DNA from 3 places in the Pseudoalteromonas sp. KG3 genome. Region 3 is predicted to be linked to each of the others. Evidence: predicted binding sites of a transcription regulator. Region 3 holds the regulator's gene; each other region holds the start of a gene.
What was found. The regulator sigma-54, encoded in region 3, starts transcription at its own class of promoters, with help from an activator protein. The targets are predictions, from matches to a motif close to GTTGGCACGNNNNTNGNNT.

Region 1 (10,796 bases), 800 kb from region 3:
CAACTATGATAAACATACCGAAATAAGCTCAGGGCATGGGCGCATTGAAACAAGGGTTTGTCAGCAATTGCTTATTGATAAAAGCTGGTTAGATAAAATCTACCAATGGTCTGGCTTAAAGAGTGTTATTCAAGTAACCGCTGAGGTTCACGATAAATCATCAGGTACAGACACGATAGAAACGCGTTGGTATATTAGTTCGTTAGCGTTAGGTGCGGAGCAAGCACTTAATGCGGTACGAAGCCACTGGCAGGTTGAAAGTATGCATTGGATGTTGGATATGAACTTTAGGGAAGATGAATCAAGAATCCGTAAGAAGCAAGGACCCCTTGTTTTTAACGTAATGAGAAAAATAGCCATGGCGTTATTTAAACAAGATACAACTAAAACAGCCAGTATGGCGAGAAAAAAGAAAATGGCAGGGCTAGACGATGATTATCGCTCAACCCTGTTAGAATCTGGGATTAAAATGCGCTAGCCGTGTGCCTGTAATTTGTTTGGACACTATGAGTGTGACAAAAGCGGCAATTGCCAAGATGATGATTATAGCTTTTTTCATTGTTATTTCCGTATATGTTCGTGGTAAGCAAGCTTACCCAGTCAATTTAAAGCAATGCAATAATTGTCCAAATCACATAAATAACAACACTGGGTAGGGCTGCAAAAAGAATCGCTTTGTTTAAGCTGAAATTAGTCCAACATTTGAGACCAATAGCAGCTAAAGCAATTCCCCAGATACTAAAGATATTTAAACTTTCCATCATGGTATAAAATGGATGGCCAAGCTCTAAGCCTAGCAATAATTGATTTATAGAAGCGTAACTAAACAATCTCACCGAGAGTTCGTTGGTCGTTGCCGTAAAAACTAGCGCTATAATGCCGAGACTTGAAATAACCATTGGCATCATGGCCCAAAAACCAAACCCATACCAAGCGCCATAACCATACTCAGCATCTGGATCTTGTTTTGATACCAATAGATAATATCCAGCGAGCAATGCATTTATAATTATGAGTCCGAAGATACCTCCGCCAATGGCAAACCACACTTGGTTATCAATACTTTGCTCCATGCTTTGGCGAATCATTTTCTGTTCGCCAATTGTGGCGTCTACGCTGGCCGCAGCAATTTGCTCTTCTAAAATAAATTGCGTATCTGCGTGACTGTAAAATACATAAGTACTAATAACGAGTGCTGCGGCTATGAGTGTAAAAGCAAGCCAAGACCAACCTCTTGCGTCTTTTAAACCGTTAAAAGCTTTACTTGGGCTGATAAAAATATCAACGCAAGCAGTTAGGGCGTTTGATGATTTCATTGTTATTATTCCTTTTTAGCCATTATATTGGTACATACATTATTGCTATTAATACCTTATTAAGTCGGTAGAATAAAGCATAACCCTTGCATAAATACGGTTAAAATGTAACGGTTTATTAACGTTCGCTTAATTGTTGAGATATTAATTAATAAAATGAAGGTAGAGATGAACAACGTAGAACGAAAAATAGATGAGTTAGTGCTTGGTTTTTGGCGACTACTTGATTGGCAAGTTTCACCACAACAATGTTTAACGTTTCTTGAGCAAGCTATTGAGGCGGGCGTAAAACATACCGATCATGCTGATATTTATGGTGAATATGGTTGCGAGGCCGAATTTGGCAAAGCTTTGGCACTAAAGCCGAGTATCCGTGATGAGATTAAAATTATTACCAAGTGCGGTATTAAACCAGCATTCCCGAGTCTCGGTTTAGCAGGCCAAGCTAATCATTATGATTCAAGTGCACAGCATATCATTGCCTCAGCACAGCGCTCTCTTAAACATTTTAATACTGACCGTTTAGATGTTTTACTTATTCACCGCCCTGATTACTTGATGGATGCCGATGAGGTAGCTCAAGCATTTACTACCCTGAAGCAAAATGGCGATGTATTGGAGTTTGGTGTATCTAACTTTACCCCTTCACAATTGAGCTTATTACAATCGCGTTTAGATTTTGAGTTAGTGACAAACCAGATTGAGTTTTCACCTTATGAAATGAAAGTACTCGATGATGGAAGTTTAGACCAATGCCAGTTATTGGGTATTAAACCAATGTGTTGGTCACCGCTTGCAGGTGGACGTTTATTTGCTGAAAACGATGAAAAAGCTATTCGTTTGCGTCATGTACTCGAACAAGTAGGCAGTGAAATAGGTGCAAGTTCAATAGATCAAGTCGTATATACATGGTTATTAATGCACCCAAGCAGCCCATCAGTGGTACTGGGCACAGGTAATATTGCACGAGTTAAATCAGCTGTTGCCGCTAAACAATTAAAGCTTAGCCGAGAGCAATGGTATCGTATTTGGCAAGGTTCTACAGGGCATAGCGTGCCATAGGAGTGGTAAGTTTTAAGCAGCCTGAGTTTAAGGTAAGCCTTGACATAAAATCTGGATTGATTAGTTTCTTTGACTTATGGCTTACCGCTTACCAAGATCGAGAAAGGGCCTTTCGGCCCTTAGTGTTGCAGCAAGTAACACATTCTTTTTATAGGCTAAAATCCATTGCAAAAGCAACGTAAGCCTTAATATCACTGTCATCCATATCGGTATCTGAGAGGCCAAAGGTAAAGCCATCTTTAGAGATAGATACGCCGTAGTCTATGATGTCGTCATCACCAATAAAGTCACCTGAGTAATGACCTAAGTGTAAAGCCATTTCAGTACCATTACTGCCAATTGCAAAACCGTAATCTGCAGTTAGGTATAGCGAATCACCAAAGTCTGTACCATCGCCACTTGCCGCTGATGTTGCAAGTACTGATGCACCAAAACTAAAGGCACCCATGCTGATGCTGCCGTAAATTTCTGAAAAGTCTGCATCGGCGCCAGAAGCTGCATCAGGGTAAGCGTAATAGATGTAGCCAACGTCGTAGCTCATGTTTTCATTAATATCGCCACCAAAACCAGCGTAAAGGTCAAGCTCGTAGGTCATTTCATCGGCCCAGCTGGCGTTAGACGCCCAAGTTCCGGCATAAAAACCTGACTCGCTAGCGTAATCAATACCGCCTGATATAGCTGCGTCACCGCCAGTTTGTTCTTGGCCACGCCATAAGTAGTTTGATGTTGCTGCCGCATTGGCAGTTACTTCTGCATAAGCTGCTGTAGATGTAGCGGCCATAAATGCAAGGGTGCTGATAGCAATCGCTGATTTTAGTTTTAACATGTTTGGTATCCTGTTGTTATGCTGATTTTTTGGTTCGCAATTATTTATTAGATTGCAGTCTAGTAATTGCTGATCCCATTTCTAGTTGTCTAATAGGATATTTGCACTGCTTGTGCCAAGTTAAATGAAAAGCTCTAAATTAAATTTAAAATCTATTGAAAACATCTGGTTAAATTCAGTGCTTAGAGGAGGGATATAATCATGGTTGCTTGTTACGCACTTAGTTGGTGCATAAAAAAACCCGCATGCACAAATCAGTTGCAGCGGGTTTTTGTATTCTTTACTGTGGTTTAACCAAATATAGTACGCATCAGGCTGATGGTCTCAGCAACGCCACGGCCTTTTTGTACTTCGCTGATAATAGAATCACGTTTTGCGCGGATATGCTCAGGCATATCATCGGCAGCAAGGGCGCGGTCAACCAGTATTTCAGCTGACTCTTTGCCACGGCGCACTTTTTTAGTGGTGCTGCTAGTAGTACGCTTTGGTTTACTCAATAACTTGATGTAATTTGAGTTTTCAGCACTGTTGGTGTCTGCATAATAGAAAAAGCACGGAACTAGCGCTTTGATTGCCACAAGTTGTTGATCCAGTTCGCTGTCACCATTGGCCATTTTAAACCAAGACATAGCATGAATCGCTTGCACAATATCTTGCCAATAGCGTGCAAAATCACGATTGTTTAATTTGGTTATCGCTAACGCTGCACATAAGGCATCTAAGCGTGAGTTGTTTAGCGGTGTAAATACATCAGGGCGACGCATGGCCAATAAACGAGTTGCCGGTGCTAAGGTTGGCTTTTCATTGTTGTCAGTAAAAGCGTGTACGTATTTTAGCACAAACTCTTGGTAATCAGCTTCGGTTACTTCGCCTTCAAGAGGAATATGCGCTAACGCCTCATCAAATAAAGCAGGAAGGTCAGCAAGCATTTGATGGAAAGCCTTGGCGCTCTTTGTTGAACTAAACCATTCAACATCAAAGTTATAGCTGCTTGGATCAAGCGATGAAGTATGTTTACCAGTAAAGGTTAATAAATCTTCAGGGATCATTTCTTTTAATGATTGCTCACGAATACCAGCAATATACTGGGTCAGACGCAATTGCTCATCAAGCGCTAATACGTCTTTATGTTGCTCAATAAATACACTGACCACAGGCCAAGGTGCAACACGTAATGTTTTCAATTGTAAGAAGCTAATAGCTGAAACGAGTAACTCATTAAGCTTTTTTAAAATAGGTAACTGATTGGTTTCTAGTAAATCATGATTAATACGGTCACGGCTAGCATTGAGCAATTCATAGCACCAACCTAAGAAGTCTTCAGGATGATTTTCTATTTTCACCGCCATCAGGTTTAAGCTGATTTCAGAAGCCTGCTTTAGAATATTTTGATAAATATGGCCTTCTTGTTCGCCTAATGCCATTTGTGAAGGTGAAATGAGCAGTTTTTTCATGCCTGATGGTACTCCGGTTAGATACATTTTTCATGTTGTTCAATTTTAGCGCAAAACGCCCTAAAACAACAGGGCTGTGCATCATACCGAAGAATAGAAGGGATGCAATCAAGATAGTTCTGAAAATCTCAAGATTGCATCATTGCTGTATTAATCGTGCTCATCGAGTATAAATAGACTCTCAACCGAGGTATTAAAGTGCAGTGCTATTTTCAACGCAATGATCACCGACGGTGTAAAGCGCGATGTTTCGACCGTACTAATGGTTTTGCGCGAAACATTAATCGCATCGGCTAGTTCTTGCTGCGATAGCCCCGCGGCTTTGCGAAATTCTGCTATATGGTTTTGCACATTAACTCCTAATCACGACTTTGCCAAAGCAGTGAGACGCCATATACCAAAAGCATAACTCCCATATAGATCATCGCCATAGTTGCATGGGAAACTTCGTTGGCAAAGTTATCACTTGTAAAATAAACTCCACCCATGCAAAACGAGAGTGCTATACCTGAATGTTTATAAGCAATTGTATCTATGGCATTCAAGAATTCATCTTTATAGGTAAAACTAAAGCTTCTACTAAGTGAAAAACCCCCTCGAGTGAAAAATATAGTCAATATAACTATAAAAAGCAGAGGGCCGACAACTAAAAGCCATGGAGCAGCACTTAATTGTTTTATTAATGGGTAAGCACTAGCGAATAAAAATGAGCAGGCGATAAATATAGAAAACCATGCATTATGGCTCATAAATTTTTCTTCGGTTTTAATATCTTGTTGCTTCATACATTTCATCCTTTGAAAGATTGTAACCTACAGGTATCAATGTAACCTTGAGGTATCATTTGGTCAAGTTATTTTTGTAACCTAAAGGTATCAAAATGTTTCAAGGTGAATTTATATTGCAGGTGTAACAGCGAGGAAATGGCTTTTTTATAGCTATAGCAATGATTTTAATGCTAACTCCCGCTATGATAAGAGTATTATTTGCACATTTGAAAGGACCATCATGAAAACCTTATTTAAAGTTATTGGCGTTATACTGTTATTGCTTGTTGCTTTAATCGTTGCAGCGCCGTTTTTAATCCCTACCGATGCAATCTTTAACAAAGTTTCGCAACAGGTAGAGCAAACCACAGGGCGAGCTCTGACCATTAAAGGTGACAAAACCTTATCTGTTTTTCCGTCATTAAAACTTGAGCTTGAAGATGTGCACTTTGCCAATATGAAAACGGGCTCACGCGCTGATATGGCAAGCATGCAGCAACTGGCAATTCATATTCCGTGGTTTTCGCTATTTGGTGGTGAACTGAAACTAGAAAAGTTTGTGATCAATGAACCAAATATTCTGCTTGAAACAGATAAAAATGGTAAAGCAAACTGGCAATTATTTGATGCGGTTGCAGAGCAGCCAGCAGCGCAGCAACAAAATAGTGGCCCAGTTAAGCTACCTGAAAACTTTGATATTGAATTAGGTGAAGTGGCCATTTACGGCGGTAAGTTTGTATACTTAGATGGTGCGACTGGCGTTAAGCAAGAGATCAGCGATCTTGAGTTAGCGATTTTACTGCCTTCATTACATAAAACATTAGCGGTGAAAGGCGCAATTACTTATATGCAAGAGCGCTTTGAACTGGATGTAACGGTTGATAACCCAGCTAAAGCCATTGCAGGTGATACCTTTAATGTGACTAAAAGTGTGACTTCTCGATTGGTCGATGTTGAGTTTAAAGGCTCAATTGCTGAGCAAGGCAAAGATATTCAAGGTCAATTAGCACTTAGCGGTGATTCCGTTAAAGATATTGCTAAATGGCAAGGAGTAGAGCTGAACGCTAAAGAAAGCGCATTTAATGCCTTTAGCGTTAGCGGTAAAATGCGCATGCAAGGTGACAAGTTTAACCTAGCTGAATTAGTTGCGACATTGGATTCGTTAGAGATCAAGGGTAAAAGTGAGTTAAACCTTGGCAAGCGCCTAGCTGTTACGGCAGATATTGATTTAGGCATGCTTGATTTAAATCCATACCTACCAGAAGCGGTTGCACAAACTGAAGCGCCAGAGCCTGCAAAGGATGCTCCCGCGCAGCCAATTGTTTGGGATGACACAAAAATGGATTTAAGTGGCTTAAATGCCCTTGATGCTAATGTCGTGATCCGCTCAAGTGGTTTAAAAGCGAATGAAATAAAGCTAGGTGCCAATCAGTTTACAGTTAATCTTAAAAACGCGGTTGCTTCCGTTAGTCTAGATAAATTTGCCGCTTACGAAGGTAATGGTAAAGGCACAATAACGGTTAATGCGAAACAAGCACCATATAAAATTGCCACCAACTTCTCATTAGATAAAATCGATGCCCAACCATTGCTAACCGATGCTGCTGGTTTTGATAAGCTAATGGGTAAAGGCTCGTTAAATTGGGACTTAGCAACATCAGGTCAGAGCCAAAAAGACTTTATGAGTGCTCTGCAAGGCAAATTGGCATTTGAGTTTGCCGATGGTGCAGTCAAAGGTGCCAATATCGCTGAAATGGTACGCAAAGGTAAAGAGCTAATTAAAGGCAACCTTGGAGCAGTATCAGAAGGGCTAGATACTGGCTTTGATAATTCCCAGCAAACCGATTTCTCAGCACTGACTGGTAGTTTTAACTTTACCAATGGCGTTGGCAAGAATACGGATCTTAGTTTACTAAGCCCGTTAGTACGTATCAGTGGTGAAGGAGATATAAACCTTCCAGCTACGACGGTTAACTATCGCTTAGTCACTGGCATTGTTGATTCACTTGAGGGGCAGGGCACGACAGATGATAGCACTGGCTTTAAAATACCGGTGCGTATCAAAGGACCATTCCATGATGTTGGCATTAGTTTAGACGTAAGCAAAGCCGCAGAAGACGAAGTTAAAGAAAAAGCAAAAGATAAAATTAAAGATAAATTAAAAGGTTTATTTGGCAATTAAGCCGATTTTATTCGGTGATAAAACAATCAGGGCATAAATTTGCCTTGATTGTTTTATAATCAATGAAAAAATAGCAAAAACTGTTTGCCAAGCAAAATAACCACCCTCGTATTTCTAAATTAATTAAAAAATAACCTACCACTACCCCTCCAATGCTGATACAATTGCCCGCCCTTGGAATGCAACTAGATTGTTTTTCGAGTGGTTTTTAACCTAAATGCCTTGATTTTAAACGATTTAAGGCAGTTGTAATAACTACACCGGAGGTCATTAACATGATCCAAATGCAAACTCAGCTGGAAGTTGCTGATAACAGCGGCGCTCGCAAAGTGCAGTGTATTAAAGTCTTAGGCGGTTCGCACCGTCGTTATGCAGCGATTGGTGACATCATTAAAGTTTCTGTTAAAGAAGCAATTCCTCGCGGTAAAGTGAAGAAAGGTGATGTTAAAAACGCGGTAGTTGTGCGTACTAAGAAAGGCGTTCGTCGTCCAGATGGTTCTTTGATCCGTTTTGACAGCAATGCGGCTGTTATCTTAAATGATAACTTGCAGCCAATTGGTACACGTATTTTCGGCCCTGTGACTCGCGAACTTCGTAATGATAAGTTCATGAAAATCGTTTCACTAGCCCCAGAAGTACTGTAAGGAGTCAATCATGGCAGCAAAAATCCGTCGTGATGACGAAGTAATCGTTCTAGCAGGTAAAGACAAAGGTAAGCGCGGCAAAGTGCTTTCAGTTGTTACCGAGTCTGGTCGAGTATTTGTCGAAGGCATTAACTTAATCAAGAAGCACCAAAAGCCGGTTCCACAATTGAACCAGCCTGGCGGCATTGTTGAGAAAGAAGCGTCTATTGACGTATCAAACGTTGCGATCTTCAACTCGGAAACGAGTAAAGCAGATCGTGTAGGTTTCAAGATTGAAGATGGTAAGAAATTACGTATCTTTAAATCTACTGGTAAAACTATCTAATAGTTGGAGTAGAATGATGGCGAAACTGCATGAAGTATATAAAGACAAAGTAGTTGCTGAACTTCAAGAGAAGTTTGGTTTCAGCTCTGTCATGCAAGTCCCTCAGATCGAAAAGATCACATTGAATATGGGTGTGGGCGAAGCCCTAGCTGACAAGAAAATTTTAGATAACGCTGTTGCGGATCTAGAAGCTATTGCTGGTCAGAAGCCACTTATTACTAAAGCACGCAAATCTGTTGCTGGCTTTAAAGTACGTGAAGGCTACCCAATTGGCTGTAAAGTAACCTTACGCGGCGAGCGTATGTGGGACTTTTTTGAGCGTTTGGTTTCAATCGCTATCCCACGTATCCGTGACTTCCGTGGTGTGAGTGCTAAGTCTTTTGATGGACGTGGTAACTACAGCATGGGCGTACGTGAACAAATCATCTTCCCAGAAATTGATTATGATAAAGTAGACCGTGTACGCGGTATGGATATCACAATCACTACATCTGCGAAAACAGATGAGGAAGGCCGTGCGTTGTTAGAAGCGTTTAACTTCCCATTCAAGAAATAAGGGTAGGGTTATGGCAAAGAATTCTATGAAAGCGCGCGAAGCAAAGCGCACGAAATTAGTTGCTCAGTTCGCTGAAAAGCGCGCAGCACTAAAAGCTATCATCAGCGATGTGAAAACATCTGACGATGATCGTTGGGACGCGGTATTAAAGCTACAAGCTTTACCACGTGATTCTAGCCCTGCACGTCAACGTAATCGTTGTAACATTACGGGCCGCCCACATGGTTACCTTCGCAAATTCGGCATGAGCCGTATTAAAGTTCGCGAAGCAGCTATGCGCGGTGAAATTCCTGGCCTTAAAAAGGCTAGCTGGTAATAGAATCACGGGAGTAAGACTATGAGCTTGCAAGATCCTATCGCGGATTTGTTCACACGTATCCGTAACGGTCAGTCAGCGAAGAAAGTATCTGTAACGATGCCTAATTCAAAACTGAAAGTAGCATTAGCTAAAGTATTAAAAGATGAAGGTTACATCACTGATTTCGCAGTAAGCGGCGATGTTAAACCTGAGCTTTCTATCGAGTTGAAATACTTCGAAGGCAAAGCTGTTATTGAAAATATCCAGCGTGTTAGCCGCCCTGGTTTACGTATCTATAAGAGACGTGACGAATTACCAAAGGTAATGGGTGGTCTAGGTATCGCTATCGTATCAACTTCTAAAGGCCTAATGACAGACCGCGCCGCACGTAGTGCTGGTGTTGGTGGTGAAATCATTGGTTTTGTAGCTTAATCGGAGGGGAACTATGTCTCGCATAGCAAAGGCACCAATTAATGTTCCTGCCGGTGTAGAAGTTACATTAAAAGGCCAGGACATCACAGTTAAAGGCAAAAACGGCGAATTAACGCGTACTATCAACGATGCAGTTGAAGTACAACTTAATGACAACGTTATTACAACTTTACCTCGTGAAGGCGTAGCCAATGCATGGGCACAAGCAGGTACTGCTCGCGCTCTAATCAACAACATGGTTGTTGGTACGCATGAAGGTTACGAGAAGAAACTTCAGTTAGTAGGCGTTGGTTACCGTGCTGCAGCTAAGGGTAAAACATTAGATTTAACTCTTGGTTTCTCACACCCAGTTAATTTCGCAGTTCCTGAAGGAATTACGATTGAAACTCCAAGCCAAACAGAAGTTCTAGTTAAGGGCGTAGATAAGCAGTTAGTTGGTCAAACAGCTGCTAACATTCGTGCATACCGTAAACCTGAGCCTTATAAAGGTAAAGGTGTTCGTTATTCAGATGAGAATGTACGCCGTAAAGAGGCTAAGAAGAAGTAAGGTAAGACGATGGATAAAAAAACAGCTCGTCTACGTCGTGCTAAACGCACTCGTAGAAATTATATTGAACAAGGCACAACGCGTCTTGTTATCCACCGCACGCCACGTCACATTTACGCTCAAGTTGTAAACGCTGAGGGTAATGTACTGGCTGCTGCTTCTACTGTTGAAAAAGCTATTAGCGAAACAGTTAAAGGCACAGGCAACGTTGCAGCTGCACAAGCAGTTGGTAAAGCGGTTGCTGAACGTGCGGCTGACAAAGGCATCGAAAAGATTGCTTTTGATCGCAGTGGCTTTAAATATCACGGCCGTGTGAAGGCGCTAGCAGATGCTGCGCGTGAAGCCGGTTTGCAATTCTAGGAGTAGACAATGGCTAACGTAGAAGCA
Region 2 (10,796 bases), 760 kb from region 3:
CCAAGTTCATCGGCTGTCGTGGTTGAAAATACGCCAAGTAAAGTGCCTTCAATCAGTGGAATATGCTTTTTGGCAATTTCTTCATTGACATCACCACGTACCAACAATTGCACTTTAATTTGCACGATACGATCACGACTGGCGCCAGGGACATTAAAAATAAATGGTCGCGGCATAGCGACATACAAAGCACTGCCGACTTTTGCACCATCACCACTGGCAGCAGCGGGCTCTGATGCCGTAACTGATTCATCGGCAAGTGTTTCTGGTGCAGCATCAGAGCCTGACATCAAGAAAAACCAGGCTGCACCACCTATTACTAAAACGGCCGCTGCAATAATGATGATCCACTTCTTTTTATTTTTGCTACCGTTTTCAATTTCTAAATTTGCTTCTTCAGCCATGCCAATTTCCTTTACGCCTTGATAACAGTGATATTACGAGTGTCACTTCACACCATCAAGTTATTTATTTTTATAGTCTTATAATAGCAGGTGTTAGGCATAGTAATCTATTGATGATGAAGATTGTTGCCCAGTTGCAGCTGAAGATTGCTGAGTTACGCTATCCTGCTGTTCATTTTGTTGCTGATTTGCCGATTGACCTTGGCCATTTTGCTGTCCATCGGCACCGTGTTCTGCTTGGCTATTACCTTGCTGAATGCTACTTTCCCCTAACTCAATGCCTTGTTGTGCTAGTAATTCACGTAATCGAGGTAATGATTGCTCAAGCGCTTCTTTGGCTTGTTGATTTTGCACAACAAAATTAATGTGTGCTTGCTCGGCATCACTACGAATACGAATTTGCATACTGCCCATTTCTGGTGGGTCTAGACGTATTTCAGCTTCTTTATTGTTGATACTTAATAAAGCGCTCACTCGTTCTTGTAATAACTTAGCCGCGTCACTTTTCACAATATTCAACGCTTGCAATACCGTAGGGTCAAGGTTTACTTGTTTGGTTGCTGATGTAGGACTCGCTTGTTGAGCGTGCATTACTTGCATATCAGCCAGTGCTTGTTGATAACTTTGCTCACTACCTTCAGAAACCGCCGTTGCTGTAAGTGCCGTTGCCAGCCCTGTAATTTGTCCAAACAACTGATTAACACGAGTCAAAGAGTTATCTCGAACTTGGCTTTGCTCTGTTTTAATATTTTCAGCAAATTGATCGCTTTTTAGAACATTATCTTGCACTGCCAGCTTCACTTCTTGCTCTTTGCTCGCGGCCTTTATAAATGTATCTTGTGCCATAGATACTTTATTATTTGTATCTGAAGTAGTGTTACGACTCGAGGTAGTCGCGGTGCTTGCTAAATTATCTGTCATTGACTGAACGGTCAATTGAGCTTTTGATTCAATCAGTTTTTCAGTACTCTGTGGCTGGGCTAATGCAGCAATAGCTGTATTGATCTGAGTTAATAAAGCCCCTTTGGGCTGCTCAGTGCTGACAAAATTTTGTAATTGCTGGCTTAATGCCTGTTTTTGCACAGGACTTAACAGCGAAATGTCTTTACTTAGTTGAGTTAGCTCTGCCGTGTTCATAGTCGCAACGGCCGTGCTAGGTTTTGCAACTTCTTTACTATTAAGCTCTACAAATTCAGCCAGTATTTGTTTTAAATCAGTTACGTTAGCCGTTGTGGCACCTTGCTCACGGATAGCATTTACTTGTGTTTGCAACTGTTGCCGTTGCTCTGGTGTTAAGTTAACTAATAATGGATCTGCATTTTTTTGTCCTGCCGGTTGTTCACTCAGCAATAACTTGGTGCTCTGATCTAACGCTGCATCATTAGGTTTTGTGGGATTTTCAATGTGTTGTGCAGCAGCGTGTGCTGATGGCGCAGTATTAACCGGTTTTGTATTGCTTGCCTCACCCGCCATTAAAGCGGTTTTTATAGCCGCAGCAGCCTCTGTTAGCGATGCGCTTGCATCCCCCTTAATCGAACTGCTCTGCTCTGCTGCTTGTGATGCATAAGCACTTGGCTTTATTTTTTCACCATCGCTGTCTGCAACAACCTCTTTAACTAATGCAGAGCCTGATAATACAGGAGATTGCTGAGCCAGTACTTTATTCAGCGGCATATCTTTTGCCAATTGTTCGTCTTTAGCTGACTGTTTGTCTTTGACTGATTGCACGTCATCGATGATAGGTGTGACAGCGTCTCCACCAGCAGTATTCCCCTTGAGTTGCAACTGTTTATCAATGGCTTCTGCAACAACGGTTTTTTCTGTTAGCAGCGTCGCTTTTAGTTGCTTATCAACAGGCTCATCAGCCTCTAGTGGGGTGTCAATAATAGGGGTTACTTTGTCAATAGGGCGCGGTGTTTTTAACTCAATCAGTGTATCAGGATCAATTGCTTCTTCTTGATAACTACCAAATTGGGTAGTGAGTGTAGAGTTTGTAGCTGAAGTACTATTTACGCTGGTATCCATATTATTTGCCGCAGTGATCTGGGCGAGCATATCATCACCAGAAATCGTAGAATCACTTTCAGCGTCGTTGTCGATTGCTGTTTTTTCAGTGCTTTCTGCTTTGTCTTGAACTACAACTAACTCGCTAAGCTTACTGCTATTAGGCTCTTTAACAAGGGGTTCAACACTATTATGCGCAGTTTGTAGTTGAGTAAAAAAGTCACCACCTTGAGTGCTTTCATTATCTGTTGCTGCACTGCCTTTGGTACTGTCTTTTTTGTTTAACTGAACATCCTTATCAGTTGAGATAAACACTGAAAGCTCACTAATAGCCATAATTCACCTAGATTAAAAGTGGCAATTTGCCGCCGCAGTTTGCCAAAATAAATACTTCATGTATTAAATAAGCAAGTAATATGCCTAAGCTGATTAGAATAAATAAATAAATAATCCAACTTAGCGCAATGAATTATAAACTGCGGTGTCTTTGGTAAAATTGATTTGCTGAGAATTCATCCAACATTTTTTGTTCATTCTTTTGCGCAAGCACATTTGCTTTCAGTTGTTGTTTTTCTATTAACTTAGCAACCGCTTTGGCTTTAATTTGTTGTTTTAGCCATAAACTTTGCCGTTGCGAAACAACTTGCTTCGCAGTACTTACGGTATTCGCTTGCTGGCGAATGGCTTCTTCTATTTTGGCAATAAACGCATGATACTGGCTAAACCCTGCACTACTTAACCCAGATTGCCCCTTCAGATGTAATTGCTGAGTATACTCCAGCCTAAAGTTATTCAATCCCTGCAGCTTTTGTTGATTAACTTGCAAGTTTTGCTGCGCTTGCAAAAAATTCATCCGTAACGACTCTTCTTTATCGTTTTCTATTTTTAGCAATAAATCGAGCTTATTATTCGCCATTATGCTTGTCCTAATAATTGCGCAAGCCCTTGCAAGCCATCGTCATAACTGATCACCTCTTTCATGCCTTGTTGTAAAAAGGCATTCACTCTTGGCATCATATTGATTGCTTGATCCAACATTTGATCGGTGCCTTTTTGATAAGCCCCTAAGGTGATCATATCTTTATTTTGCTGGAACATTGAGTACACTTGTTTTAACACGCGTGCTTGCTGCATATGAGGCTCAGAAACAACTTGCGGCATAACCCGAGAAATTGATTTTTCAATATCTATCGCTGGGTAATGGCCACTATCAGCAAGCTCACGTGATAACACGATATGGCCATCTAAAATTGCTCGCGCAGCGTCAGCTATAGGGTCTTGCATATCATCACCTTCACTGAGTACCGTAAAAAATGCGGTAATCGAGCCTTGCCCTTCACCACCATTGCCCGCCCGCTCCACCAGCGCTGGGAGTTTTGCAAATACTGACGGTGGGTAGCCTTTTGTTGCTGGGGGCTCACCTACAGCAAGTGCTATTTCACGTTGCGCCATGGCATAACGCGTTACCGAATCCAGTAACAATAGAACATTTAAACCTTGATCCCGAAAATATTCAGCTATAGTCACGGCACTTTCACAACCTTTTAAACGCATCAAAGGGGAAGCATCGGCAGGAGCCGCCACCACCACTGAACGTTTGCGCCCTTCTACTCCGAGTATTTCTTCAATGAATTCTTTTACTTCGCGGCCACGTTCACCGACAAGGCCAACCACGATAACATCCGCTTCTGAGCCGCGTGTCATCATACCCAGTAATACTGATTTACCCACACCGGAGCCTGCGAATAACCCCATGCGCTGGCCTTGACCAACAGTGATCACGGAATTAATCGCGCGTACGCCAACATCCATTGGTTGGGTGATCGGTCGTCGTGATAACGGGTTAATGGTATTTTGCGCAAATTTTAAATAATGCTCAGCCTTGATTGCGCCTAGGCCATCCAATGGACGCCCAAGCCCATCAACAACACGGCCAAGTAAACTCATGCCGACCGGTAACCCTGTGTCGTTTACTTGTGGGATCACCCGTGCACCTGGCAGCACACCTGAAATATGATCGTTGGGCATTAAATACAATGTTTGATCGTTAAAGCCAACAATTTCAGCATCAACAAAACCGTGCATCGTCTCAATTTTGCATTGACTACCCACAGGTGCCCGTAACCCTTTCGCTTCTAAAGTTAACCCTACAACACGGGTTAAAATTCCAGCAACTGCGGGGGTAGGCCGATGAATATGCTGTTGATATTGTTGTAAACGTTCACTTAACGGACGAGGTTGAGAGCTCATTGCAAACCAAAAATAGCGTTAGATACCACTACTATGCAAAAAGCTATCCAATGTTTCTTTGACGCGGGTTTTGATGGTCATATCAATGGATGATTGTGGGGTTTTAACTTGGCAACCGCCCCGCTCTAACGTAGGCTCTGGTACCAATTGCCAGTGATTATCAGCCAAAGCCGCTTCACCGTAACTGCTTTTTACCAGCTCAATATCATCAGGGTGCAAATGGATGCGCACACCTTGTTGCTCATTAGCTAATACATCAATACATTGCTTTAAGCTTTGTAAAACAATCTCTGGAGACGTTTTTATCTCTTGATAAACAAGTGCTTCCGTTAACATAACGGTTAACTGAACCAGCTGTTTTTCAGCATCGTCATCCACTTTTGCAAGTGGTGCTGACAAGCTATCTAATAAGCTTTTTAAACTTGTTAGCTGCTCTTCTATAAGCGGTTTTACATCTTCATGGCCTTGTGTTTTACCAAGCTCAACACCTTCTTTGTAGCCTGCTTCTTTGCCTTCGCCTACGCCTTTTTCAAAGCCATCAATGTAACCTTGTTCATGGCCTTGTTTTAAACCTTCTTCATACGCATCTTGACGAATGCGCTCCAACTCAGCCATTGTAAGCGATGGCAGTTCTGGCTCTTCAGGCTCCACATCTGCTGCGTTTTGTTCAAGCTCTTTACGATATAAATCCGCCAGCGGCGTGCCAAACGCGGTTGAGCGACCAGCAAATTTTCGCGCGTCTTGCGTCACATCTGGAATTGGCCAATTTTCTAATAACTCATCGACCGCTTCACTGGCATGTAGAGGACGGCCTTGGTATTGAGTAGGTTTTGTCATGGTTTACAAGAACTCCTCACCACCACCACCGCCAAGCATAATTTCACCTGAATCCGCTAACCGACGCGCTGTCGATAAAATTTCTTTTTGCGCAGCTTCTACTTCACTAATTCGCACCGGTGCCATCGCTTCAAGATCGTCCGCCAATAATTCGGCGGCACGTTTTGACATATTGCTGAGAATTTTTTCTTTTAATGCATCGTCAGTGCCTTTGATTGCTTTCATCAACACATCTTGCTGTACTTCGCGCAAGATAGCTTGAATACCACGATCATCTACATCCATTAAGTTTTCAAATACAAACATTAGATCTTGAATTTGTTGCGACATTTCCTCGTCATGTTCACGAATTGAATCCATTAACTGCCCTTCAATATTGGTATCAAGGTAGTTCATAATATCTGCAGCGGCTTTTAAGCCACCCATTTTCGCAGCTTGCGCGCCTGCTTGTCCGGCAAATTGTTTTTCCATGATCTCATTCAACTCTTGCAAGGCTGCTGGTTGCACTTCTTCAAGGTTAGCAATTCGCATGGTTAAATCTAAGCGCACTTTTTCAGGGAATTGCGCCAAAATTTCGGCAGATTGCTCCGGCTCTAAGTACGATAAAACAATAGTTTGGATTTGTGGATGCTCGTTGCGAATAATATTGGCAACTTGTTTTGAATCCATCCATTTTAGTGAATCAAGGCCTTTGGCCCCGGAGCCCATTACAATTTGGTCAATTAAACTCGCTGCTTTATCTTCACCAAGTGCTGCGGTTAAGGCTTTTTTGATAAAGTCTTCCGATTGGAAACCTATCGTACTAAAGCTTTGTATTTGTTCTATAAACAAGTTATGTACAGCACTTATTTTGGCTTGCGATAGATCATCTATCGCCGCCATTGCCATACCCACTTTTTGCACCTGTTTAGGTTCAAGGTGCTTGAGTATTTGCGCTGCATCTTCTTCTGATAAGCTAAGCAGTAAGATTGCGGCTTTATCTACACCGTCTAATTTATCAACATCAAACGCTGCTGGCAGTTGTTTTTGTTCTTGATCAGTCATCTTCAGTTAACCACGCTTTCACAACTTGTGAGGAGAGTTCCGGTTCATTCGCAACCAAGGCGCGAACTGCTTTTAATAAGTCTTCATCGCCGTGTAGGTCTGGTAACTGTAGTGTACCATCACTTGAGAAGCCAACCGAAGCAGAATCAAAATCTTTATTTAGCATATCTAAAGTGTTATCACCAATATCAACACCTGAGCTCAGAGCATCATCATCATATTCTTCAAGGGTGTCATCAGGGTAAATTAGGCGTTTCAGCATAGGCTTAACCACCGCCATAATCAACACTATGATAACCAGCGCACCAAGTACTAAACGCACTACTTTCATAAACCAGCTTTGTTCCCAAAACGGCACTTCAATTGCTAAGTCCATGGGTTCACGTACAAACGGCACTGTCACAACTTCTAAGGCATCACCACGTTGTAAGTCAAAGCCCACACCGCCTTGTAGTAAACGCCGAATATTTGACAAGGCTTCCACAGAACGCGGTGCCATGGTGGTTTCACCATTTTCACCTACTGTTGCCAGATAATCTACCGCCACCGACACACTAATACGACGGATCACACCACTTTGCTGACGCTTATGCGAAATAGTGGTATCAAGTTCATAATTTCGCGTTGCTTCTTTGTGGCTTCGACTCGGTGATGACGCTGTGCCAGCACCATCTTGCCCTGCCACTTCAGGTATATCAGAATTAACTGGGGGTTGATTAGTTAACGCGCCAGGAATACCGATAGCTAAACCGCCGATGTTGTTTTCTTCAAAGGTGGTCTCGCTGCGTACCGCCGGTAAATCAGGGTTGAAACGTTTTTGTGTTTCTTCAATTGCACTAAAGTCCATACTTAAATCAACTTGTGCAGTGTAATTACCCAAGCCAAGTACAGGAATGAGGATACTGTCTATTTTCTCTAAGTATTCTTGTTCACGCTTACGTTCAACTTCGTACTCTTTACGTGAGCGTGAGGCCAATGAACTTTGTGAACCTGAGTTTAGCAGGCGGCCATTTTGATCGGTGACCGTCACGCGTGCAGGCTCTAAACCTTGCACTGCAGAGCCGATGATATCAACTATCGCGTCCACTTCTTCACTATCAAGTGTACGGCCACGCTTTAAGGTTAACACCACCGTTGCTGATGGCTTCTTCTCGCGACGAGCAAATACATTTTCTTTTGGAATTGCGAGCAATACTTTGGCACGCGTGACATTTTGTAATTCTTCGATAGTACGAGCAAGTTGTTGCTCACGACCATGTTTTAGCCGTTCACGCTCCAAACGCTGGCTAACACCAAAACCCATATCTTGCATAATTATATCTGTGCCAGAGCTCGGTGCTTGCTCAATACCCTCACGGGTCATTAGCAATTTAATGTTTTGATATTCGCTCTCAGCAACAGATACCACATTACCATCAAGTTGATAATCTATCTTTTGTGCATCTAAAAAGTCGAGCGTTTGAATAAGCTCTTCCGTTGGCATTTTGCCAAGTGGCCGCATATCAGGCTGACGCGCCCAAATAATCACGAAGATTGCAATCGCTAAACAAATAGCTAACGCAATGACCAAAGTGACTTGACGCAATACATCAACGCCGTTTAATGCACTTAAATAGCCTGACTTTTGTTCTTGTTGATCGTCGTTATCAGTTTGGTCGATACCGCCGCCGGCCAAAGCAAGATCGGTTGATTGATTAGATTGCGCCACAATAATTCTCCACTACCTAGTTAAACAGGCATGTTCATGATTTCTTTATAGGCTTCTACAAGTTTGTTACGAACTTGCACAGTTGCTTCAAAGGCCACAGACGATTTTTGTGATGCGATCATCGCATCAGCTAGTGATACATTGCGGTCACCCATTTCTACCGCTGTTACTTTTTGTTTCGCATTTGCTTGAAGGTCATTGACAGTATTGAGTGCATCACTGAGTAAATCACCAAATTGGGCGCTTGAAGTTGGCTGAGCCTGCGTTGGTAAGTTATTGGCTTGATTACTACGGCCAGCTTCGAGAGCCATAGATTGCATTTCTTGAAATAATGCGCTGTTTTGAATTTTCATAATTGTCTCTGACGATGCAGTTTACTAATAACTTAATAAAGCACAAACCGTGCCAATTAATAAATCATTAAATATCAATAATTTGAATTGAATTTTGGTTGTCAGAGTTTTGACAAGTTTACGCCCAGCAAGGCTGAGCGTAAATTAAATAACAAAGGAAAACAGAGTTATTGAGGTTTAAGCAGGTAACGCAATTCCCAAATCGCGCATTTGTGCCAACTTATAGCGTAAAGTGCGCGGACTAATGCCAAGTGTCTCAGCAACATCTTTACGTTTTCCTTGGCAACGATTAAGAGTTTCTAAAATAATACGGTGCTCTTTGTCTTTGAGCTCATCTTTATAACTACCGGAATCTAAACTTGGCAGTTCCCCTTCAAATGGGGTGCGCTCTGTGCTCGCTTTTATAGTGGGTGCTTGCACGTCATAATATGCATCGTTGGTCGGAGAACTGGTTGTAGCTGAATTAACCACGGTTAGATTTTCAGATAAAGCCGTGGTTAATGGCGCTTCAGTTAAGTTTTCAATAAAAATAGCTTGCTCATCAATCACATCACCATGGCGTAATATCAATGCGCGTTGGATCACATTATCAAGTTCGCGTACATTGCCAGGCCAAGTGTGGGCTAACAACTTTTGCTCAGCAGCCGTACTCAATTGTGCTATTGGCTCTTTACTTTTATTTAGATGACGTTCAATTAAATGCTTTGCTAGTACAACAATATCGCCCGGACGTTGGCATAGAGGTCGCCACATTAACGGAAATACGTTTAAACGATAATACAAATCTTCTCTAAATTGATGCTTAGCTACTGCTTCTTTTAAGTCACGGTTGCTGGTTGCTAAAATTCGCACATCGAGTTTAATGGTTTTACGCCCGCCTAAACGCTCCACTTCGCGCTCTTGGAGGACACGTAATAACTTAGCTTGCAGCCCTAACTCCATCTCAGTGATTTCATCGAGTAAAATGGTGCCGCCTTGAGCTTGCTCAAATTTTCCTGGGCATGCTTGAATAGCACCAGTAAACGCGCCTTTTTCATAGCCAAATAAGGTAGCTTCAAGCATATTCTCAGGGATCGCAGCACAGTTAATAGCAACGAATGGCTGCTCTGCGCGATCTGATTTATCATGAATAAAGCGTGCGAGTACTTCCTTACCTGAACCACTGGGGCCAAGCACCATCACACTGGCGTCTGATTTAGCAACTCGACTGGCAAGTTCCAGTAGCTGAATACTACTAGGGTCTGCGACAATTGGGCCATCGGTTTCTTTTTCAGGCTCTGGTAGATAGCGGCTGACCATATTAAGTAACACTTCGGGCGCAAACGGTTTCGCCATATAGTCAATTGCGCCTAACCGCATAGCCTCCACCGCATCATCAATAGTCGCATACGCTGTCATCATTAAAACCGGTAAATCAGGGTAGTTAAGATTAATGCTGCGTAGTAAATCAAGGCCACTCATCGCGCCCATTTGGACATCACTGACGACCAATGAAAACGACTCTTTTTTCAGCAGTACCATCGCTTGCTCAGCGCTATCGGCTGCGACACAATCAATGCCTGACATTTCTAACGTATCTATTAGGGCTTCACGTAGCCCTGCATCATCTTCGACGACTAAAATCGTGTTGTTCATAGTGCCTCCACTGATTTAGACTCTGCATAAATAGGCAACAGTAAGCTGAAACTTGCTCCGCCTGCGGCATTATTAGTTACTTCAACCCGTCCTTGATGTGCATTCGCCACTGAACTGACCACGGCTAAACCCAAGCCTGTGCCTTGGCTTCGAGTAGTAAAAAACGGTTCAAATAATTTCTCTGCTTGGCTTAAATCAACACCAGGGCCATTATCGCTGACGATTATGCGTACCAACTCAATCTCATCATCACGTTGCGCGCTTAGCTTAACATGAGCCTGTGATCCTATGACTTGAATACTATTATGAATGAGGTTTTGTATCGCACTGGCAAGGGCTGTTTTGTTGCCCATAATTTCGATGTCTGGTTCCGGTAAGCTCACTTCAAGCTCACTGTTATTAAGTGTCATCATGGCATCGGCGCCAGTTTTAACTTCACTTAACAACTGCTGCATCGAGACACGTTCAACTACCTGTTGGTCGCCACTTTTAGCAAATAACAACATATCGTTTACTTGGGTTTCAAGATCTCTTAAGCGCGACATCAGTTTGGTATGAAAA
Region 3 (10,796 bases):
AGCTCAAAGATAAACTGCAGTTAACTGATGAGCAAATTGCCTACATTGGTGACGACGGTCCTGATATGCCAGTGATGGAATTGGTGGGGTTTGCGGTAGCAGTTAATGATGCACACCCACTCATAAAACGTATTTCACACTATACAACCATGTTGCCAGGTGGCTTTGGTGCAGTGCGTGAGTTAACTGATTTACTGATGCTTGAAAATGGTAAATCATTAACCTGCGAAGGAACCAGCTCATGAATAGTGCGCGTTTGATATTATGCGTATTGTTCGTCGTTTGTATGGTGTGGCTGTGGTTCCCTTATTTTAATCAGCCTACAACCACAGTACAGAATCAAGAAGATATAATAGCAAAACCTGATTACACAGCGGTGGCATTAAAACAAACCGCGTTTGATGAACAAGGTAAAATTAGTCACAAAGTAACCGCTGCAAAAATGGAGCTGTACCAGCAGTTAGGTTTTACTTACTTTGAGCAACCTATTTTTACTTTATATAATCAACAACAAACGTGGCAAATTAATGCAGACGAAGCCACCTTATATGAAAATCATCAATTAATTTTAGAAGGCAATGTGGTGGCTAAAAACCTCACCAACAACGCCATGATTGAACATATAAACGCAGACAACATTCAGGTTGATATTGAACTGCAAACCATGAGTTCTGAACAACCAGTAGAATTGATCGGACCAAATTTAAAGATCACTGGGCGCGGCCTCCATGCCGACTTAAAAGCCGAAGTGGTAGAACTAATTAACCATACGCGAACCATATATTATGACCAATAAATTTGCTCACTTGCTTGTTATACCAAGCTTATTCATAGCCTTTTCAAGTTTTGCAGAGACGGCCTCACCGCCTGCAGATCAAGTATCGATCAGTGCAGACAAGCAGCTTGCACAACTGAAAGATAATATCGGTATTTTTGAAAAAAATGTTGAGATCATTCATGGTAACCGTCGTATCAAAGCTGATCGCCTTGAAGTGCACAAACGTGAAGACTTAGGCGATAATAAACAATTACTAGTCGCAACTGGCAGCCCGGCTTATTTTGAAGAAAAACAAGCCGATGGCACAATTATGAGCGCCAGCGCAGATGAAGTTCGTTACGACGTTGCAAAACGCTACTTAACGCTAATTGGTGACGCACAGGTTACTCAAGCAGGGCAAAAGATTAACGCTAAAAGCATTACCTACGACATGGACCAACAACTGATCAGTGCTGAAAAAGGCGCTAGTTCAGACGATCGCGTACACACCATACTCGTGCCTGTAGACAGTAAAAAAACCAAATCTAAAGGTCAGCCATGAGTACATTAAAAGCTGAATTTTTAGCTAAAAGCTACAAAGGTCGTCAAGTAGTCAAAAGTGTTGGTTTAGAAGTCACCGCTGGCAGCATTGTTGGTTTACTGGGCCCAAATGGCGCAGGTAAAACCACTACTTTTTACATGATTGTCGGTTTAGTGCCTAGCGACAAAGGTAAAATCAGTATTGATGATAATGACATTACCCTGCTACCAATGCATAGCCGTGCCCGCTTGGGAATTGGTTACTTGCCTCAGGAGTCATCGATATTTCGCAAGTTGACTGTGTATCAAAACTTGATGGCGATTTTAGAAACTCGCAAAGACCTAAAAAAACAAGCCAGAGAAGAAGCCCTCGACAGCTTACTTGATGAATTTAGCATTCAACATATTCGTGACAGCCAAGGTATGGCGTTATCGGGTGGTGAACGCCGTCGCGTTGAAATTGCGCGCGCTTTAGCCGCAAATCCAAAATTTATCCTGCTAGATGAGCCTTTTGCTGGCGTTGATCCTATTTCAGTGTTAGATATAAAGAAGATTATTGAACACCTTAAAAACCGTGGTATTGGCGTACTTATTACCGACCACAATGTACGAGAAACCCTTGATGTTTGTGAAAAAGCCTACATAGTTTCTCATGGGGAGTTAATTGCATCAGGCACACCTGAGCATGTACTTGCCGACCAAACAGTTCGCGATGTTTACCTGGGTGAGCAATTTAGGCTATAAAGCCACACTCGGTAAAGCATCTGCTAAACTTAACAATGACAACAATAAAAGGATTGTTAGAGATACATGAGGCAATCACTCCAGCTGCGCATGGGCCAGCAACTTACAATGACACCGCAACTGCAACAAGCTATTCGCTTATTGCAGCTCAGTACATTGGATCTCCAGCAAGAAATTCAAGAAGCGCTAGATAGCAATCCGTTGTTAGAACTAGAAGAACATGAATATTCAGAAGATGCTGCTGGCAAAAACGAACAAAAACAAGACAACGATGACTTAACTGTCAGTGCCTCAGCGGACGACAAGCCTAGCGAATACGAACAAGAAAGCAGCGAAGCATTAAGTAAAGAAACCCTCAGTGACGAAATGGCAATGGACGTCACTTGGGATGAATACATGAGTGCTGCGCCTAACAGTTCATCGGGGCCAATGCCCGAAGATGAATCTATTTATCAAGGCGCCTCAACAGAGACCTTGCATGAATATTTAATGTGGCAGTTACAGCTAACGCCCTTTAGCCCAACCGATGAAGCAATCGCCATTGCCATTGTTGAGGCCATTGATGACTCTGGTATTTTAACACTCAGCTGTGAAGACCTTGTAGAGAGCTTAAATCAAGGCAACAGCGAAGAAGAAATCGAACTGGACGAAGTGCAAGCGGTTTTAAAGCGCATTCAATTATTTGATCCTGTTGGCATTGCCGCCCGTAGTTTACAAGAGTGTTTATGTATTCAATTAAATCAATTTGATCCTGCAACTCCTTGGATTGCAGAGACAAAAATGATTTTAACGGATCATATCGATTTATTAGCTAGTCGCGACTATCGCACTTTGATGAAAAAGACTAAGCTTAAAGAAGAAGATTTAAAAGAAGTCATGACACTGATCCACAGTCTCAACCCAAAGCCTGCGGATACCATAGTACGGGAAGAGTCAGAGTACGTTATTCCTGATGTATCAGTGAAAAAAATTAAAGGCCGCTGGGTGGTTGAACTTAATCCAGACAGCATGCCAAAAATTAGAGTGAACAGCCAATATGCGGCCATGTCACGCTCCGTTAAATCGAGCACTGACAGCCAATTTATTCGTTCGCATCTGCAAGAAGCTAAATGGTTTATAAAAAGCCTAGAAAGTCGTAACGACACATTACTCAAAGTAACCAACTGCATTGTTAAACAGCAGCAAGGATTCTTTGAACATGGCCCTGAAGCTATGCGCCCGATGGTGCTAAATGACGTTGCTGAAATGGTTGAAATGCATGAGTCGACAATTTCTCGCGTAACAACCCAAAAATACATGCATACTCCACGGGGTATTTTTGAGCTAAAATATTTTTTCTCAAGTCATGTAAGCACTGAGAACGGCGGTGAATGTTCGTCTACCGCAATTCGCGCATTGATCAGAAAACTGATCAGCGCAGAAAACTCAGCGAAACCATTGAGTGATAGTAAAATTGCAGATATATTGGCAGAGCAAGGTATCAAAGTAGCTAGACGGACTATTGCAAAATACCGCGAGTCACTGGCTATTCCACCGTCAAATCAAAGAAAGAGTTTGATTTAAGGCGTAAAATCAAAAAAGGAAAATGCTTATGCAACTAAATTTAACTGGTCGTCACGTAGAAATTACTGATTCATTAAGAGACTATGTAAACAATAAGTTTGCGAAGCTTGAGAGGCATTTTGATCACATCAACAATGTCCATGTTATTCTTGACGTTGAAAAGCTAAGCCAAAAAGCAGAAGCCACAATACATGTTAGTGGCGCTGAATTATTTGCCTCAACTGAGCACCAAGACATGTATGCAGCCATTGACGGACTAATTGACAAACTTGACCGTCAAGTAATCAAACACAAAGAGAAGCACGCTCGACACTAATACTATGAAATTAAGCTCACTTATTTGCCAGGACTGCAGCAAAGCTGCGGTCCTTTTTAATAGCAAAAAACGGATCATTGAATTTATCAGCCAATTGGCTCATGAACAACTTCCTCAGCTATCACAACAAGAAATCCTCGATGCATTACTCGCCAGAGAAAAACTAGGCAGTACGGGGATTGGTCGTGGTATTGCTATTCCACATGGCCGTATGACGGGTATTGAAAGCCCACTAGCGATAATTTTAGTAAGCGAAACACCGATTAATTTTGATGCGATTGATAACCGTCCTGTGGATCTCTTTATCGCCCTCATCGTACCAGATGGTGATAGCCAACTTCATTTAAAGACGTTAGCCACAATTGCTGATAAACTTAACGATAAAGATTTTTGCAAACAATTACGTAGTGCAAAAACAGATCAAGATTTATATCACGTTATTGTTGAGCAGTCGTAGCCAAATGAAGGAGAGTTTACATGGAGTTAATCATCATCAGTGGCCGCTCTGGCTCAGGTAAATCTGTTGCACTGCGCGTAGTCGAAGATCTTGGCTATTATTGTGTTGATAATATTCCAGTAAACTTATTACCTTCATTAGTGCGTAGTGTTTCTGATAATTACGACAAAATTGCAGTTAGCATTGATGTGCGTAATTTACCGAAAGAACAAGAAGAATTTAACGATATTCTTGAATACTTGCCAGGTTTCGCCAATCCAACATTATTTTATTTAGATTGTGATGATCAAACGCTGATCAAACGCTTTTCTGAAACTCGCCGCTTACACCCATTATCATTGGATTCTTTGCCGCTCGATTTAGCTATCAAACAAGAAAAAGTATTACTTGATGTGCTAACAACTCGTGCCGATTTTATGCTGGATACCACCGACCTTAGTGTCCACCAGCTGGCAGAGTCAATCCGTGAGAAAATTTTAGGTAAAAAAGACAAAAAACTAATCATTACCTTTGAATCATTTGGCTTTAAGTATGGCATTCCAAAAGAGGCCGATTACGTATTTGATGCGCGGTTTTTACCAAACCCACATTGGGAACCTGAGTTAAAGCCACTTACCGGCCTTGATCAACCAGTAAAAGATTATTTAGCCAGCCACAGCATCGTGCAAAAGTTCACTTGGCAGATCCAAACCTTTGTGCAAACTTGGTTACCACATCTAGAGCGAAACAACCGTAGTTATCTCACAATCGCAATTGGTTGTACTGGCGGTCAACATCGTTCAGTTTATTTAGCGCAAACCATTGGTGAAAGCTTTTCAATGAGCCACAGCAATGTAAAAATTCGCCACCGCGAGCAAGAATAACAACACACGTTTACAGTAAGGAATGTTGATGCGCTTAGAAGATACATTTTTAATAAAAAACAAACTGGGCTTACATGCCCGTGCAGCCAGTGTATTAGCACAATTAGCCGTGCAGTTTGATGCCAGTATCACGCTTCATCAAGACGATAAACAAGCCGCAGGCGATAGCGTACTGGGCCTAATGTTATTAGAAAGCAGCCAAGGCAAAGAAGTGAAAGTAGTCTGCGAAGGACCAGATGCTGAACCGGCTCTTGCTGCCATTGGCGAGCTCATCGCGCAACGCTTTAACGAGCAAGAATAGTCCGTAGTCAGCACAACAAAATTGCGTTAAACTGAATAAGTTGCTGGTTTAAGCAATCAGCCTGAATTATCAAAGTCTTGCCTACCCAATAAACTGTATTAATAACTTAAGGACGCCAATGCCAGAAGCTTTTGAACAAGATTATCCACTACAACAACTAAAACAAGTGACCAAGTCACTTAATAATGGTCAATTTGTTCAAGTAAGGCGTATGTTGGCAAAAACGGCTCCGTGTGACACGGCGTTACTACTCGAATCATCCCCGCATAAAATTCGTACCTTACTATGGCAACTCGTTGATCCAGATGTACAAGGTGACGTACTCGAAGAGCTTTCTGAAGATGTTCGCTTAGGGATCATCGCCCAAATGGAACCGGAGCACATTGCTGCCGCGACCGAGGACATGAGCCACGATGATTTAGGGGAAGTATTACGTAGCTTACCTGACACCGTCTACCAAGACGTCGTCAGCGCCATGGACAGTCAAGACCGCGAACGTGCAACCCAAGCACTCTCTTATCAAGAGCGCTCGGCTGGCGCACTGATGAATACCGATACGGTAACCATTCGCCCAGACGTCACCATTGACGTGGTGCTACGCTACTTACGCTTACGTGGCGAGCTACCAGAGGGCACCGATGACCTTTACGTAGTTGATAAACATAACTGCTTTTTAGGCGCAATGTCGCTGACCACTCTACTCACCAACTCGCCGGACAAAATTATTCGCGAATTAATGGATGAAGATTGTGAATCAATCCCTATTTCCATGGATGAGAGTGAAGTAGCGCAATTATTCGAGCGCCATAACTGGATATCGGCCCCTGTTGTTGATGATAACGACCATCTGCTAGGTCGGATCACCATCGATGATATCGTTGACGTTATCCGTGAAGATGCAGAGCACAGCTTATTAAGCTTAGCGGGTCTTGATGATGAAGAAGATACCTTTGCACCGGTATTAAAAAGCTCCAAAAAACGCTCTGTTTGGCTTGGGGTTAACTTATTAACCGCGTTACTCGCGGCTATTGTGGCAAGCTTCTTTGAAAACACCTTGGCAATTCTACCGATACTTGCAGTCCTCAATGGTATCGTGCCATCAATGGGTGGTGTTGCTGGTAGCCAAACATTAACACTAGTAATACGTGGTATTGCGGTAGGTCACATAAACCAAACTAACCAACGCTTTTTACTAATGAAAGAGCTGGCGATCGGTGCTATAAACGGCATGGTGTGGTCAATTTTAATAGCCGGTGTTGTTGCCATTTGGCAATGGGACTTTAAGCTTGGCGGCGTACTCGCCTTTGCCATGTTTATGAACTTAGTCGCCGCAGGTATTGCCGGTGCAAGTATCCCACTGATTTTGAAGAAAATGAAAATTGACCCAGCCTTAGCAGGCAGTGTCGTACTAACCACAGTTACAGATATCGTCGGCATCTTCGCCTTCCTCGGCACCGCCACATGGTTGTTGGTGTAGATAGGAATAGAGGGGCTAGGTTTTAGAGGCTAGGTTCTAGGTTAACATCGTAACGTAGGAAATGGCTTTAGCCATGAATGGTATAAATTTGCGCGGCATAAAGCCGCGCCTACGCAAATCCAAATACCTATGCCAATCCGTAGGCGTTAAGCTTGCTGATGCACTAACACCATGCGACATTTCAAACGCGGCGATGGGCCAGTTTACGACTATAAATAAATGGGAGGTAAAACATTCTTGGGTAGGGTTATAAGTGCATGCTCTCAATACAAAGAACAACATGCACTTATAATTTTGGTATCTAACATCCTAGTAAATTCCTTCTAGTGGGCTGTGAACTTATCATCCGATAACCATACCTGTATCATCCTTGTGGGCTTAGTCATTAAGCCAATCCTTTTGTATTTATATGATCCTTATAATTAAAGCCCAATCCTTGCTGCTTTAGCTTCATTCCTTTGATGCATTATCCATTAACTGTTTCCATTGCTGCGCGGTCCAAAGTGGCTTTGCGCTTACTGCGCCTCCTTGCTGGTTTTTCCTTAATACGTTATCCATAATGTTTCTCCTTGCCATCTAATGGGCAGATCATCCTTGTTGCGTTTAACACTGTGACTCTAACGACGTGCGATTATATAAATTGCATGTATTAGACCAGGAATATACCCTAGTAATGTTAACAAAATATTAATCCAAAACTGAGCACCTAAACCAACTTGTAAAAACACACCAAGTGGTGGAATAAGCACTGAAAATATAATGCGTATTAAATCCATTATTCTCACTCCCTGAAGTTTGCAGAAGAAAGCCCAGCACAGCTGGGCATTCGTGGCTTATAGATTATTCAGCTACAATAGTTAAGTTATCAACTACATCGCGAACATCTTCAGCATTCTTAGCAATTTTCACCGCTAGTTGTTTTTCAGCATCAGAGCCAACTGTACCATTTAGTGTTACCACACCTTTATCTGTATCTACATCGATATCGGTACCGCCCACTTCAGAGTTGAACAAGAATCGAGTCGTGATAACTGTAGTAATTTTAGCGTCCGTTAAGTCACTTTCAGTACTATCAGACTTCATTTTCTTGTTTTTTGTATCAACATTTTTAACAACTGTCAGCTTGTTATCAACATCAGTTACGCCATCAAGGCTTAATACAAGCTCTTCAGCTAGCTCTTTATCTAAATCGCTCTCAACTTTACCGGTAAGTACTACCTTGCCATTTTTTACATCAGTGTTAATGTCAAAGTTGTTTAGATTTGTGTTCATTAGTAGAACTGTTTCTGCCTTTCCATCAATCCAAGCATCTTTACTTTCATTTTCCCAGCTACTTGCTTGAGCACCCATAGCAGTAGTACCAAGAACTAACGCAGCGATAATTGATTTGTTAAATGTTTTCATAATCTTTCTCCTTTTGATTAAAGACAATATGATTAATGCGAACATCAGGCCAACCTTAAAATAATTTAAAATCAAACACTTAAATTTAAATCTATATAATCTTGCATTTTAGCTTGGTAAGAATTTACCGACTGCTCGGTAATTTATTCTGGTCGTTGCAAAATTAACTATTTAATAGCATTATTCGTTAATCTGTCGTTAATATAACAAACTCATTCAACAGTATAAAACCTAAACAACTGATTATTAATGAATTAAATAATGGCCTAAGCCTTGCTTTAGTTACAGCATTACAAAGTAATCGTACATATACACCAACAGCATCACTTATAAGGAATACGCCATGACTGTAAAACTAGAAGATCGCCCAATTGAGCAAGTGCGCGAACAAGTTATTGATCAATTAATTTATAACTACAGTCATGCAGTTATTTCAGCCGAGGCATTTGAGCGCAGATTAGACCAAGCAATGGAAGCAAAAAATAACCAAAGCTTAATTGATTTGGTTAGTGATCTTGAACTCACTACCGATAGTAGTTACCAGTCGGAAAAGCGTGCACAGTTTAGCCCAAACTATAGTAATAAAAGCGGCGATGAAGCATTGCATCTTCGTAGTATTTTGGGCTCAAACGAGCGCAGTGGACAATGGGTAGTGCCAAAAGAAATTCATCTTACTAACTTACTGGGTTCTATTGAACTTGATTTTACTGATGCCATATTTCAGCATCAAAATATCACCCTGCATGTTAATTGCTTGCTTGGCAGTGATCAAATTTACGTACCAGAGCACGTCAATGTCGTATCAAAACTATTCAGTATTATTGGCAGTGTTGAAAACAAATCGGTGTCACTGAACAAGCAGCAAGGGCCAACCATTACTATCGAAGGTAAAGTGGTGCTTGGATCTGTAGAAATTAAAATCAAACGAACCATTAAGGAAAAGTTTGTCTCTTTCGCCAACAGCCTTAAAACCAGCTGGCAAGATATGAATAAACATTAGTGGGTAAATGAGAAGAGAAAGCCACGGGCTAATTGCACCTTGATTACCACTTACCTAATACCTTTTCCCTTTAACCTCTTAAGCGCAGCGCCTCTTAACCTCTTTGTGAATGAATCACTTATAAATTTGCGCGGCATAAAGCCGCGCCTACGCAAAGCCAAACACCAATGCCAACCCCGTAGGCGCGAGTTTACCTCGCGCAGCTTATGACTTACGGCTTATCGCTTAAAGCTTCAATCAGCTTCCCGCTACTTGCATTTGTTCAATCAATACCGAACCGGTTTGAATACCACCGCGGCGCTCTATGTCGCCCCCGATGCCGCTAATACCTTTAAACATATCTTGTAGTTTGCCAGCAATGGTAATTTCGCTTACAGGATATTGTATTTCACCATTCTCAACCCAAAAACCAGCAGCACCGCGGGAATAATCACCCGTTACGGTATTAACGCCTTGGCCCATTAACTCAGTGACCAATAAACCGGTGCCCATTGTTTTTAACAACGCAGCTAGATCAGCATGAGTTTGTGCAACTAACCAGTTATGAATACCACCAGCATGGCCGGTTGGCATCATATTCATTTTACGCGCTGCGTAGCTCGCTAATAAATATGTTTGTAGCTCGCCGCCTTGAATGATTTCGCGGTCGATGGTTTTCACCCCTTCACTGTCAAATGGTGACGACGCTAAACCTTTTAAAATATGCGGGCGCTCTGCAATATTAACGCAGTCATTGAACACTTGCGTGCCAAGACTATCCAGCAAAAAGCTCGATTTACGATACAGCGCACCACCACCTATTGCAGACACCAAGTGACCAAACAAGGAATTAGCTATATCAGCGCGAAAAACAACGGGCACTTTCATAGTACCTAACTTTTGGCTATTAAGCTTAGCAAGGGTTTCGCTAGCCGCTTCGAGGCCAACCGCTGCCGCGTCTTTTAAGCCAGCTTGATCACGCGCCACCGTGTAGGCTGAGTCTCGCTGCATTTGCTCGCCATCTTTACCAATCACCATAGTGCTAATACTGTGGCGCGTGCGCGGGTAGCCAGTAATTAAACCATGGCTATTACCATACACGCGTAAACCTTGATGCGATGAAAAACTTGCGCCGTCTGAATTTACAATGCGTGGATCAGCGTTAAGCGCTGCTTGCTCCGCAGCATGACACAACTCAATACCTTGTTCAGGACTAACATCCCAGGGGTGATATAAATCTAAATCAAGCGGGGCAAACTCAAGTAGGTCTTTATCGGCGACGCCATTATGTGGATCATCTGAAGTAAATTTGGCAATATCAATGGCCTTTTCAACCACTGTGCGTAATGTTTTCGGATTTAGATCAGCCGTTGATGCTGAACCTTTATGATTACC

Region 1: a site for sigma-54 is predicted at 3,306-3,324, ahead of NDQ71_RS13575 (TorF family putative porin). Genes of this name have one in related genera too.
Region 2: a site for sigma-54 is predicted at 8,639-8,657, ahead of fliE (flagellar hook-basal body complex protein FliE). Genes of this name have one in related genera too.

What each region holds. Positions count from the first base shown of each region.
Region 1 is NZ_CP098523.1:2,859,129-2,869,924, forward strand. It holds gene NDQ71_RS13560 (ISAs1 family transposase) at 1-478, shown strand, start outside; gene NDQ71_RS13565 (YIP1 family protein) at 606-1,316, opposite strand; gene NDQ71_RS13570 (aldo/keto reductase family oxidoreductase) at 1,485-2,378, shown strand; gene NDQ71_RS13575 (TorF family putative porin) at 2,527-3,204, opposite strand; gene NDQ71_RS13580 (hypothetical protein) at 3,495-4,658, opposite strand; gene NDQ71_RS13585 (helix-turn-helix transcriptional regulator) at 4,809-5,009, opposite strand; gene NDQ71_RS13590 (hypothetical protein) at 5,018-5,443, opposite strand; gene NDQ71_RS13595 (AsmA family protein) at 5,667-7,607, shown strand; gene rplN (50S ribosomal protein L14) at 7,883-8,251, shown strand; gene rplX (50S ribosomal protein L24) at 8,262-8,576, shown strand; gene rplE (50S ribosomal protein L5) at 8,593-9,132, shown strand; gene rpsN (30S ribosomal protein S14) at 9,143-9,448, shown strand; gene rpsH (30S ribosomal protein S8) at 9,470-9,862, shown strand; gene rplF (50S ribosomal protein L6) at 9,876-10,409, shown strand; gene rplR (50S ribosomal protein L18) at 10,419-10,769, shown strand; gene rpsE (30S ribosomal protein S5) at 10,779-10,796, shown strand, end outside.
Region 2 is NZ_CP098523.1:1,298,611-1,309,406, forward strand. It holds gene fliL (flagellar basal body-associated protein FliL) at 1-404, opposite strand, end outside; gene NDQ71_RS06250 (flagellar hook-length control protein FliK) at 498-2,744, opposite strand; gene fliJ (flagellar export protein FliJ) at 2,878-3,324, opposite strand; gene fliI (flagellar protein export ATPase FliI) at 3,324-4,658, opposite strand; gene fliH (flagellar assembly protein FliH) at 4,677-5,495, opposite strand; gene fliG (flagellar motor switch protein FliG) at 5,499-6,539, opposite strand; gene fliF (flagellar basal-body MS-ring/collar protein FliF) at 6,532-8,247, opposite strand; gene fliE (flagellar hook-basal body complex protein FliE) at 8,268-8,600, opposite strand; gene NDQ71_RS06285 (sigma-54 dependent transcriptional regulator) at 8,778-10,235, opposite strand; gene NDQ71_RS06290 (PAS domain-containing sensor histidine kinase) at 10,232-10,796, opposite strand, start outside.
Region 3 is NZ_CP098523.1:2,060,515-2,071,310, forward strand. It holds gene kdsC (3-deoxy-manno-octulosonate-8-phosphatase KdsC) at 1-245, shown strand, start outside; gene lptC (LPS export ABC transporter periplasmic protein LptC) at 242-796, shown strand; gene lptA (lipopolysaccharide transport periplasmic protein LptA) at 786-1,319, shown strand; gene lptB (LPS export ABC transporter ATP-binding protein) at 1,316-2,041, shown strand; gene NDQ71_RS09810 (RNA polymerase factor sigma-54) at 2,108-3,604, shown strand; gene hpf (ribosome hibernation promoting factor) at 3,633-3,920, shown strand; gene ptsN (PTS IIA-like nitrogen regulatory protein PtsN) at 3,925-4,377, shown strand; gene rapZ (RNase adapter RapZ) at 4,398-5,240, shown strand; gene NDQ71_RS09830 (HPr family phosphocarrier protein) at 5,269-5,541, shown strand; gene mgtE (magnesium transporter) at 5,660-7,018, shown strand; gene NDQ71_RS09840 (YqaE/Pmp3 family membrane protein) at 7,636-7,794, opposite strand; gene NDQ71_RS09845 (BON domain-containing protein) at 7,859-8,422, opposite strand; gene NDQ71_RS09850 (LiaF domain-containing protein) at 8,766-9,422, shown strand; gene pmbA (metalloprotease PmbA) at 9,660-10,796, opposite strand, start outside.